Phenylobacterium montanum: one gene and its partner. Each later gene encodes a partner of the first gene's protein in a complex. Links are inferred from orthologs where the notes say so. Each region holds a gene or a part of one and is shown in the gene's direction. Other genes may lie near its edges.

The links.
Region 2: the proteins of KCG34_RS17295 (region 1) and dapF are in contact, whole or in part, in a solved structure (PDB 5YGU), measured with the Escherichia coli proteins. The link is inferred for Phenylobacterium montanum from one-to-one orthologs.

The regions. Positions count from the first base shown.
Region 1 is NZ_CP073078.1:3,817,828-3,825,309, reverse strand. Bases 4,488-7,432 are described here. They hold KCG34_RS17295 (RNA pyrophosphohydrolase), read left to right. Parts: upstream 4,488-5,694; coding sequence 5,695-6,171; downstream 6,172-7,432. Other genes in these bases: KCG34_RS17280 (ATP synthase F1 subunit epsilon), read right to left, coding at 7,262-7,432; KCG34_RS17285 (CBU_0592 family membrane protein), read right to left, coding at 6,931-7,173; KCG34_RS17290 (alpha/beta fold hydrolase), read left to right, coding at 6,168-6,944; KCG34_RS17300 (divergent polysaccharide deacetylase family protein), read left to right, coding at 4,508-5,674. Outside these bases: KCG34_RS17325 (hemerythrin domain-containing protein), read right to left, coding at 1-362; KCG34_RS17320 (MAPEG family protein), read right to left, coding at 435-854; KCG34_RS17315 (hypothetical protein), read left to right, coding at 979-1,629; KCG34_RS17310 (murein hydrolase activator EnvC family protein), read left to right, coding at 1,679-2,881; KCG34_RS17305 (S41 family peptidase), read left to right, coding at 2,955-4,394; more of KCG34_RS17280, read right to left, coding at 7,433-7,482. UniProt on the Escherichia coli protein: Master regulator of 5'-end-dependent mRNA decay.
Region 2 is NZ_CP073078.1:3,666,048-3,668,898, reverse strand. The notes cover bases 1-2,752. They hold dapF (diaminopimelate epimerase), read left to right. Parts: upstream 1-832; coding sequence 833-1,672; downstream 1,673-2,752. Other genes in these bases: mtaB (tRNA (N(6)-L-threonylcarbamoyladenosine(37)-C(2))-methylthiotransferase MtaB), read left to right, coding at 1,669-2,752; KCG34_RS16550 (alpha/beta fold hydrolase), read right to left, coding at 1-673. Outside these bases: more of mtaB, read left to right, coding at 2,753-2,851. UniProt on the Escherichia coli protein: Involved in the succinylase branch of the L-lysine biosynthesis and in the biosynthesis of the pentapeptide incorporated in the peptidoglycan moiety. Catalyzes the stereoinversion of LL-2,6-diaminopimelate (L,L-DAP) to meso-diaminopimelate (meso-DAP).

The DNA.
Region 1 (7,482 bases):
GCGATGAAGGCGCGGGCGGCGGCGACGATGCTGGCGCGGGCGATGTCCGACTGGCCCAGCAGCAGATCGATGGTTTCGTGGAAGCGGACCACCCGCTCGTGCACCTGCCGGTGCTCGGCCAAAAGGTCGAACAGCCCCTCCGCCTCGCCCGGATGGGCGTGCTTGAGGCGGGCATAGACCAGGTTTTCCTTGGGGTGGTGGCACTGGTCCGGGTAATCGATGAAATAGTCGGCGACACCCAGGACGATGTCGTAGTCGGGATCGCCGGCCTCGGCGAACACCTCGACCTGGTGGCTGAGCGCGTCCAGCAGGCGCGCGATGTTGCGATGCTCTTCCCTCAAGGCCTGGATGATCGCCGCCATGATCACCTCCCCCGATCGCGCGGGTTGCGAGCGACAGTCGATCACATCGCCGAAAGACGGCCTTGATCTGGGTCAGGGATGTGGGCGGACGAAGAACAGCACCCAGAACGCCCCCAGCACGACATTGCTGGCGGCGAAGACGACCAGACGGTGGAAGACGTTGTTGTAGGTCAGGTGGATCGCCGAATGGACGGCGCGCAGGGCCACATAGGTCCAGGCCACGCCCAGGACTGGGGCGGTCACGCGGCCGGCCACGTAGTACATCAGCGCCGCGACATAGAAGAGCGCCGGCAGCTCCAACAGGTTCATCATGTTGCGGTTGGGGATGGAGACGTGCCCCGGCACGCGCTCGGACTCGCCGAACCGGAAGTCGTCCGCCGTCACCTGCTGCGCCGAGGCGGCGCGGAACCGCCGCGCCGGGATCAGCCCCAGGACCGCGAAGGTGAGCAGGGCGAGCGCGCCCATCGGCGCGAAGATCGATTGCTGGTCCATGGCCTGGGCGTCCGGTTGCTTACAGCGTAAAGCGAACATAGACCGCTTCCGGCGCAACTTCCAGGTGTCGTGCTTCACACCCCGACCTTGACACAGACTGGAATCCAATGTTCTTGTTTTGTTCATGCACATGGCCACCGCCCTGCCCTATGACGACGACCCGCTCGAGAGCCATCGGGAGCGGGCGGAGCGGCATATGCAGACCCTGCGCGAGCTGACCGAACTGGCCATGGGCCTGGCCCGGACCCAGGCGCAGAAGGCCAGGGACGCAGCCGAGGCGGAGACGCCGCCGGTCGGGCGCGATCCGGCGCTGGTGTTCGCACAGGTGGCCCGGGCGGTGCGCCAGTCGATCGCCCTGGAGGCGCGGATCGGCGAACGGCTGAGGACCGCCGAGGCCGAGACCCTGGACGGGGCGGCGGCCCTGCGCCAGGCCGCGGCCGGGGCGGCCCAGCGGCTGAAGGAGAAGCTGAAGGACTTCATTATCCGCGACCCTGGGCCCCCTGAAGGCTTGGGTGAGCGGTTCGAGGGGCTTGAGCGCGAGCGGTTCGAGGGCGAGCGGCTGGAGGTGCTGGACAAGGCGCAGGCGCTGAGAGAACTGGGCTTTGAGGACGAGCCCTCGGCTGGCCCCCTCCACCATGCTGCGCATGGTCCCCCTCCCCCGATGGGGGAGGAATGGGTTCCGAACCGCGAAGCTTCAGTTCCTCCCCCGTTGGGGGAGGGGGACCGCCTGGAAGGCGGTGGAGGGGGCTCGCCGCCGCCGTGGCGGAGCGGGTGAGACCCAAAGCTCCGTCGACGGGGCCGGCGAACGGGCCTAACCATGGGCGATGACCGCCTGGCGCGCCGCACCCGCCGTACTGGCCGGCCTGGCCGTGGTGGTCGGAGCCGGGGCGCTGGCTGCGGCCGTGAAAAATCCGTCCCTGAACCCGGCGACCAATCCGGCCCTGGCGCAAGTCGAGGCGGACCAGCGCGCGCGCGAGCACGACCGCGACGCGGCCCTGGCCGCGGCCCAGGCGGCGCGGGCGGAGGTGCTGCAGCTGCAGGGCCAGCTGGCCGCCCTGGATGCGGACCAGGGGCGGGGCCGCGGCGGAATCAGTTTGAAGCGGTTGACCCTGGCGGGCCTGGCGGTGCGCGAGGAGGACCTGCGCGCGCGCATGGGCGGGGACCAGAACCGGCTGGCGCGGCTCTTGACCGCGCTGGAGATGTTCCGGCGCGACCCGCCGCCGGCTCTGCTGGTCGATCCGCGCGACGTGCGCGACGCGGTTCGGGCGGCGATCCTGGTCAAGGCCATGACGCCGGAGCTGGAGCGGCGAGCCGCGGCGCTGAAGGCCCAGGCGACCGAGCTGAAACGCCTGCGCCGCCAGGCGGATACGGCCAGCGAGGCCCTGATCACCAGCGAAAGCGCGCTGGCCGAGCAGCGGGCCAAGCTGGAGGACGAAATCCTCAGCCGCACCCAGGCCGCCCGCCAATCAGCCACCGAGGCCGCCGCCGCCGCCCAGGACATCGAGGCGCTGGAGGCGAGGGCCCAGGCCCTGCGCGACGTGGGCCACGGCCTGGCCGCGGGGACCACGGCGCCGCCGGTTTCGGCGCGCCTGCCGCCGGACCCGGAACATGCGGGGCTGTTCGGCCGGCAGAAGCTTTTCCAGGCGCCCGTGGCGGGTGCGCTCATTCGCCGCTTCAACGATTCCGAGCCCGGCGGAGGCGAGCGATCGCGCGGCTGGACGTGGCGCACCAAGGACGGACCGGCCGTCGTCGCCCCCGCCGCGGCGATCGTGGACTATGCCGGACCCCTGAAAGGCTTCGGGGTCGTCTTGATCTTGCGGATGGGCGGTGGCTACCATCTGGTGCTTGCGGGCTTGGAGACGGCGACGGCCGCCCCTGGCCAGACGGTTTCGGCGGGACAGCCCGTGGGACGGATGGCCAAGCTGGATTCGCCGCCGCCGGACCTCTATCTGGAGATCCGCAAGAACGGCGCGCCGGTGGACCCGGCGCTCTGGCTCAAGGCGCCGGACCGCACAGCCCGGCGTTGAGGGTTTGCGAACGAGGTCTGTGCTTAGTTTTCGCGTCTTCTAAATGACGCAATGGAGCCCTAGGGCCTCGCTCATGCGCAAATATCTCCTGATCGGTGTCTCCGCCTTCTGCCTCGGCGCCGGGACCATGGCCTATCTGAACCGGCCGGCGGTGGCCGATACGCCGAGGGCCCAGACCTTCCGCATGCTGGAGCTGTTCGGCGACGTCCTGACCACGGTCGAAAACCAGTACGTGACCCCGGTCGACGACAAGAAGCTGATCCAGGCGGCGATCGACGGCATGCTGACCTCGCTGGATCCGCATTCCGGCTATCTGAACCCCGACGACTATGGCGACATGCGCGACCAGACCCGCGGCGAATACGGCGGGCTGGGCATCGAGGTGACCAGCGACGAGGGCGCGGTCAAGGTGGTCTCGCCGATGGACGACACCCCCGCGGCGCGGGCCGGCATCCAGTCCGGCGACTACATCACCGCCATCGACAATCAGAGCGTGATCGGGCTGCAGCTGTCCGACGCAGTGAAGAAGATGCGCGGCTCGGTCGGCCAGCCGATCACCCTGACCATCGTGCGCCAGGGCAAGGACCCGTTCGACGTCAAGCTGGTGCGCGAGTCGATCAATGTGAAGTCGGCCAAGGGGCACATGGAGGGCGACTACGGCTACCTCCGCGTCTCGGCCTTCGACGAGAAGACCACCGAGCAGGCCACCGAGGCGGTCAAGGACCTGGAGGCCAAGAACCCGAAGATGAAGGGCCTGGTGCTCGACCTGCGCAACAATCCGGGCGGCTTGCTGGACCAGGCGGTCGGCATCTCGTCCATGTTCCTGGACGGCGGCGAGGTGGTCTCGCAGCGCGGCCGCGATCCCAAGGACATCGAGCGCTACAACGCCCGCAGCCACGGCGACATGCTGCACGGCCTGCCGATGGTGGTGCTGATCAATTCCGGCACCGCCTCGGCCGCCGAGATCGTCTCCGGCGCCCTGCAGGACCGCCACCGCGCGGCCATCGTCGGCCTGACCAGCTTCGGCAAGGGCTCGGTGCAGACGGTGATCCCCCTGCACAACGGCGAGGACGGGGCGCTGAAGCTGACCACGGCGCGCTACTACACCCCGTCGGGCCGCTCGATCCAGAAGACCGGCATCGAGCCGGACCTGGAGGTGGCCGAGACCTACGAACAGGCCGAGGCCGTGGCCAACGAGGCGTTCCAGTTCTCGGAGGCCAGCTTCTCCAACGCCCTGAACGCCGAGGAAGGCAAGGTCCGCCGCGCGCCGCACGAGCCGGCCGAGGCGCCGCCCACCGGCTTCGACGCCAAGAAGGACTTCCAGCTGCAGCGCGGCCTGGACGTGCTCAAGTACGGCTCGGTGGCCGCCACGCCCAAGTATCCGACGCCCAAGCCCAAGCTGGCCGCGATCCTGCCCGGCGCCAACCCGGCCGCGGTGGCGCCGGGGACAACCGCCAAGCCGGCCAAACCGGCCGACGCCAAGCCTGCGGCGCCTGCGCCCAGCCACCCCTGAGGCGGCGCCGCCGCAGCTTCAGGTTCGCCGATTATTAACCATAACCGGCGAGGTTCGGGCGCATTCTGCGCGACCGCTTCTTGCGGTCCGCAGGCCGTGTATGGGCCAGCCTGATGTTCGCCAAACGCAGCACCTTCGTGATCCCCACCGCGCCTGAGCCCAGCGGCGGGCGCGCGCGAGAGATCGCCGCCCTGGTGCTGGGCAATCCGGCGCTGAGCGCCGCGGCGGCCGGGGGCCTGTTCCTGCTCTGCGCCCTGGTCCTGATCCTCGCCGCGGCCAATCCCAAGGCCGGCCTGCCGCATATCCGCATCCACCTGGCGGACCCCAGCGCCGCCCCGCCCGGCTGGCGCGAGGCCCTGACCGCCGAAATGCCCGGCGCCGCGCCGGTCAGCGTGTCCGGCCTTGAACTCCTGCCCGGCGGCGCCGCGGGCGACCAGCCGCAGGGCCAGGCGGTGATCACCCTGCCAGGGGCCGAGCCGGCGCCGGGCGACCATGCCGGCCAGGCCCTGCCCGCCGCCCCTATCACCGGCCTGACCGAGCCCGGCCCCGGCGGCGCCCTTCTGCCGATCATCGCCCAGGACGGGCGCACCCCGGCCCAGGCCTATGCCCGGCCGTTCCACTCCAACGGCAAGCCCAAGATCGCCCTGGTGATCGGCGGCCTCGGCCTGAACAGCAAGACCACCCGCCAGGCCATCGAGCAGCTGCCGCCGGAGGTGACCCTGTCCTTCGTGCCCTATTCCGAGGGCCTGCAGGGCTGGATCGACCTGGCCCGCGCCAACGGCCACGAGGTCTTGATCGAGGCGCCGATGGAGCCGAACGACTATCCCGACAACGACCCCGGCCCCTACACCCTGATGGCCCAGGGGCGCACGGCCGAGACCATCGAGAAGCTGGACTGGGTGCTGTCGCGGGCCACTGGCTATTTCGGCGTGACCAACTATCTGGGATCCAAGTTCCTCAATTCGGACCAGGCCATGACCGCCTTCACCGGCGACCTGCACCAGCGCGGCCTTGCCTTCATCGACGACGGCACGGCGGTGAAGCGCGGCGGCGGCATTCCGCGCGCCTCCGCCGACGCGGTGATCGACGACCAGCTGGCGGGCGATGCGATCGACAAGCAGCTGATCCTGCTGGAGGCCGACGCCACCCGCAACGGCCAGGCCTTGGGTTCGGGCTTCGCCTATCCCCTGACCTTGGATCAGGTGGCGCGCTGGGCTACCACTCTGGCCCAACGCGGCTACCAGCTCGCCCCCGCCTCTGCGGTGACGATGCGCCGCTAGATCAAAGTCAGGCGGCGCGCTTGGACCTCTCGCAGTATCGACCCAATGTCGGCGTGGTGCTGTTCCACCGGGACGGCCGCGTCTGGTACGGCCGGCGGCATGGCGTGCCGGGGATCGACAACTGGCAGTTCCCGCAAGGCGGGGTCGACGCCGGCGAGGACCTGGAGGCTGCGGCGCGGCGCGAGCTCATGGAAGAGACCGGGGTGCGTTCGGCCGAAGTGATCGCGCGCACGCCGGACTGGATCCCCTATGATTTTCCGCCAAGCATGGTCGGCAGCAAGATCGCCAAGGGCTGGAAGGGCCAGAAGCAGGTGTGGTTCGCCATGCGCTTCTTGGGCGAGGAAGCCGAAATCGACCTGGAGGGCCATCACGAGGTCGAGTTCGACGCCTGGCGCTGGGGCGCGCTGGCCGAGGCGCCTGGCTTGATCGTGCCGTTCAAGCGCGCCGCCTACGAGCAGGTCGTGGCCGCCTTCGCCCATATTGGGCCGGTCATATGAAGGGCGACAGGGAGAGCGCAAGGCCGCCGGTGATCATGGTCCATGGCGCCTTCTGCGGCGGCTGGGCCTTCGACGCCTTTCGCGAGCCCTTCGAGGCGGCGGGGCATCCGGTGCTGACCCCGGATCTCGCCGGGCGCGGCGGCGGATCGCGGGCCGCCGCCTCGATGACCGATTTCGCCGCCGGCGTCGCCGAGTTGGTCAGGGCGCAGGCCGAGGCGCCGATCCTGGTCGGGCATTCCCTCGGTGGGCTGGTGGCCCAGCTGGCGGCGGCCAAGGCTCCGGTGCGCGGCCTGATCCTGCTGGCCCCCTCCGCCCCCTGGGGCGTGGCCGGCGGCAGCGTCGAGGAGGCGGTCTCGGCCGTCAGCCTCTATGCGCTCGGCCCCTATTGGCTGCAGGCGATCGAGCCGGACTACACCATCGCCCGCACCTACAGCTTCGACCGGCTGGCCAAGGCGGATCGCAAGGCGGTGTTCGCCCGCATGGCGCCGGAGAGCGGGCGGGCGCTCTGGGAGACGCTGAACTGGTGGCTGGACCCGTTCATGACCACGATGGTCTCACCCCGCCGCATAGCTGCGCCCGTGCTCGGCATTGCCGGCGGTCGCGACCTGGTGCATCCGCCAGCCACGGTGCTGCGCACGGTCGAGCGTCTGGGCGGCGAGTTGCAGGTGTTCGAACCTATGAGCCATTGGCTTTTGTCCGAGCCCGGCTGGGAGGAGGTGGCCGAGGCCTGCCTCTCGTGGATCGGGCGCCTGGAACGGCTCAGCGCCGCCTGAGGGCCAGCTTGACCAGGCCGAACGCCGCCACCAGCGCCCAGGCGCCCTCCATCAGCGCCGCCGACAGGTTGAAGGCCTTGGCCAGCGAGCCGAGGATCAACAGCGCGCCCATAAGGTTCATCACCAGGGACGGCGCCCGGGTCGGGTCGAGCCCGCGAAACTGCGTCCCCACATAGGCCGCGAGGATCAGGCCCACCCCGGCCACGCCGGCGATGTCGAAAACGGTCATGGCCTCGTCTCCCGCCCCGAAGGGTCGAAAAGCGAAACGCCGCCCCGGTCGCCCGGAGCGGCGTTCAAAGCTTGAATTCGGCCCGGCCTCAGGCCGAGGCGACGCCGGCGTCGCGGGCGTGCTCGGCCAAGATGGTGAAGCCATCCGGGGTCACGTCGGCGAAACCGCCCTGGACCTCGTAGCGGTGGACCTTGTCGCCTTCATGGATGGTGACAAAGCCTTCGCGCAGGGCGGTCATGAACGGCGCGTGGCCGGCCAGGACGCCGAAATCGCCTTCCGAGCCCGGGGCGTCGACCTGGTCGACGTCGC
Region 2 (2,851 bases), 150 kb from region 1 along the record:
CCTCCGGCGGGCACTGTTCGTCGTCGAAGGCGTGCACCGCCAGAAGCCGGGCCGTCATCTGCGGGATCAGGGTCTCGACCCGGTCGTGCGAGGCCATCCGCTCGGCCGTGCGCAAGAGGCCGAGCTCGGCCGCGCGCTCGATCACCGCCTCGTCCCAGCCACGCTCGCGCTGGCGCCGCTTCCAGCGCGCGTCGAACCAGTTGCGATCGCGTGAGCGGGGCACGGGCGAGGCGATCATCACCGCCCGCTCGACCGAAAGCCCCTCGGACAGGGCGGTGATGCTGGTCGGGCAGCCGAACGAGTGGGCGACCAGGGTGTCGATGGGACCCAGCGCCCGGGCCACGGCGATCACCGCCTCGGCGGCGGCCTCGATGGAGTTGGCCTCGCTCTGGGAATAGCCGTGGCCGGGCAGGTCCAGGGCCACCACCGCGCGGCCGATCTTGGCGCATTCGTCGATCAGGGGGCTCCAGAGGGCGTTGTCGTCCTCCCAGCCGTGTACCAGCAGGGTCGCCGGGCCGACGCCCAGGCGCCAGGCCATCACCGGGCCGTGGCTGGTCTGGACCTCCAGGTCCTCGCCGTCAGCCAGCTGGCGGGCGAGGCGCGGCCGCACGCGGCGCACGGGCTTGGCCGCCTCGGCCAGCAAGGCCTCGGCCTCGGCGTCGAGATCGTCCATGGCTGCTCCCCAGGTGTCCGTGTTCTTGTCTGAGGGTTGCAATAGACCACCCTTACCCTGGGGCGGCCCAGGGGTTTTTGCGGGGGTTACCGAAGGTGGGCGCCGTGCGGCCTCAATCCCAGGTGAAAAACGGTAAGCCTTGTCCTATATGAGCCGGCCATGAGCCGCCCGTTCCTGAAGATGAATGGCCTGGGCAACGACTTCGTCGTGGTCGAGGCGCATACCTCAAGCCCCTATGGCCCGTTCGAGCCGGGGATCGAGGCGGCGCGCGCCATCGCCAACCGCGAAACCGGCATCGGCTGCGACCAGATCATCTCCGTCACCCAGTCGCCGCAAACCCAGGCCTTCGTGCGCTTCTGGAACGCGGACGGGCAGGAGATCGACGCTTGCGGCAACGGCTCGCGCTGCGTCGCCTGGCTGCTGATGGAGGCCAGCGGCCGTGAGGAGGCCACCTTCGAGACCCGGGCCGGCCGGCTCAGCGGTCGCAAGGCCGGCGACAAGCTGGTCACGCTGGACATGGGCGAGCCGGGCCTGGACTGGACCGAAATCCCCCTGGCCGAAGAGATGGACACCAAGGGCGTCGAGCTTCAGGTCGGGCCGATCGACAATCCGGTGCTGCACACCCCGGGCTGCGTCTCTATGGGCAATCCGCACGTGGTGTTCTTCGTGCCCGACATCGAGACCGCGCCGGTGCGCGAGGCGGGCTCGCTGATCGAGCACCACCCCCTGTTCCCGGAAGGGGTCAATGTCGGCTTCGCCGAGATCAAGGCCCGCGACCATATCCGCCTGCGCGTCTGGGAGCGCGGCGCCGGCCTGACCAAGGCCTGCGGAACCGGCGCCTGCGCCGCCCTGGTGGCCGCAGCCCGCCGCGGCCTGACCGACCGCAAGGCCACCGTCGAGTTCGAGCACGGCCGCCTGACCATCGAATGGCGCGAGAGCGACGACCACGTGCTGATGACCGGCCCGGTCTCGGTGGACTATGCGGGCGTGCTGCCGTGAGCAGCGACCTTCAGGTCGTCACGTTCGGCTGCCGCCTGAACGCCTATGAATCCGAGGTGATCCGCGCCCGGGCGGCCGAAGACGGCCTCGACAAGGCGATCATCTTCAACACCTGCGCAGTCACCGGCGAGGCGGTGCGCCAGGCGCGCCAGGCGATCCGCAAGGCCCGCCGCGAGCGGCCGGACGCCAGGCTGATCGTCACCGGCTGCGCCGCCCAGATCGATCCCGCCGCCTTCGCCGGCATGGCCGAGGTCGACCTGGTGCTGGGCAATGCGGAAAAGGCCGCGCCCGGCGCCTATGCCGACCAGCCGGACGCGCCGCGGGTGCGGGTCAACGACATCATGTCGGTGCGCGAGACCGCCGGCCACCTGATCGACGGGCTGAAGGATCGGGCGCGGGCTTACGTCGAGGTGCAGAACGGCTGCGACCACCGCTGCACCTTCTGCGTCATCCCCTATGGCCGCGGCAATTCCCGCTCGGCGCCGGCGGGCGAGGTGGTCGAGCAGATCCGCCGCCTGGCCGCCCAAGGCTATGCCGAGGTTGTGCTGACCGGGGTGGACGTCACCTCCTGGGGCGCCGACCTGCCGGGCGCGCCGACCCTGGGCCAGCTGGTGGCCCGGATCCTGAAGCTGGTTCCCGAGCTGTCGCGCCTTCGCCTGTCCTCGATCGACGCGGCCGAGATCGACCCCGACCTGATGCGCTGCCTGGCCGAAGAGCCGCGGCTGATGCCTTACCTGCACCTGTCGCTGCAGGCCGGCGACGACATGATCCTGAAGCGCATGAAGCGGCGCCATTCCCGGGCCGACGCCCTGAAGCTGGTCGAGCAGGTGCGCGCCGTGCGCCCCGACACAGCCTTCGGCGCCGACCTGATCGCCGGCTTCCCCACCGAGACCGAGGCCATGTTCGAGAACACCCTGAGCCTGGTCGACGAGGCGGGGCTGTCCTTCCTGCACGTCTTCCCCTTCAGCCCGCGGCCCGGCACCCCGGCGGCGCGCATGCCTCAGCTGACCCGGGCGGTGATCAAGCCCCGGGCCGAGCGGCTGCGCCAGGCGGGCGAGGCGGCCCTGGCCCGACACCTGGATCGCCAGGCCGGCCGCACCCTGATGGGCCTGGTCGAGCGCGAAGGCGTGGCCCGCGCCGAGGATTTCACCGAGATCGCCTTCGACGGCGACGCACCGG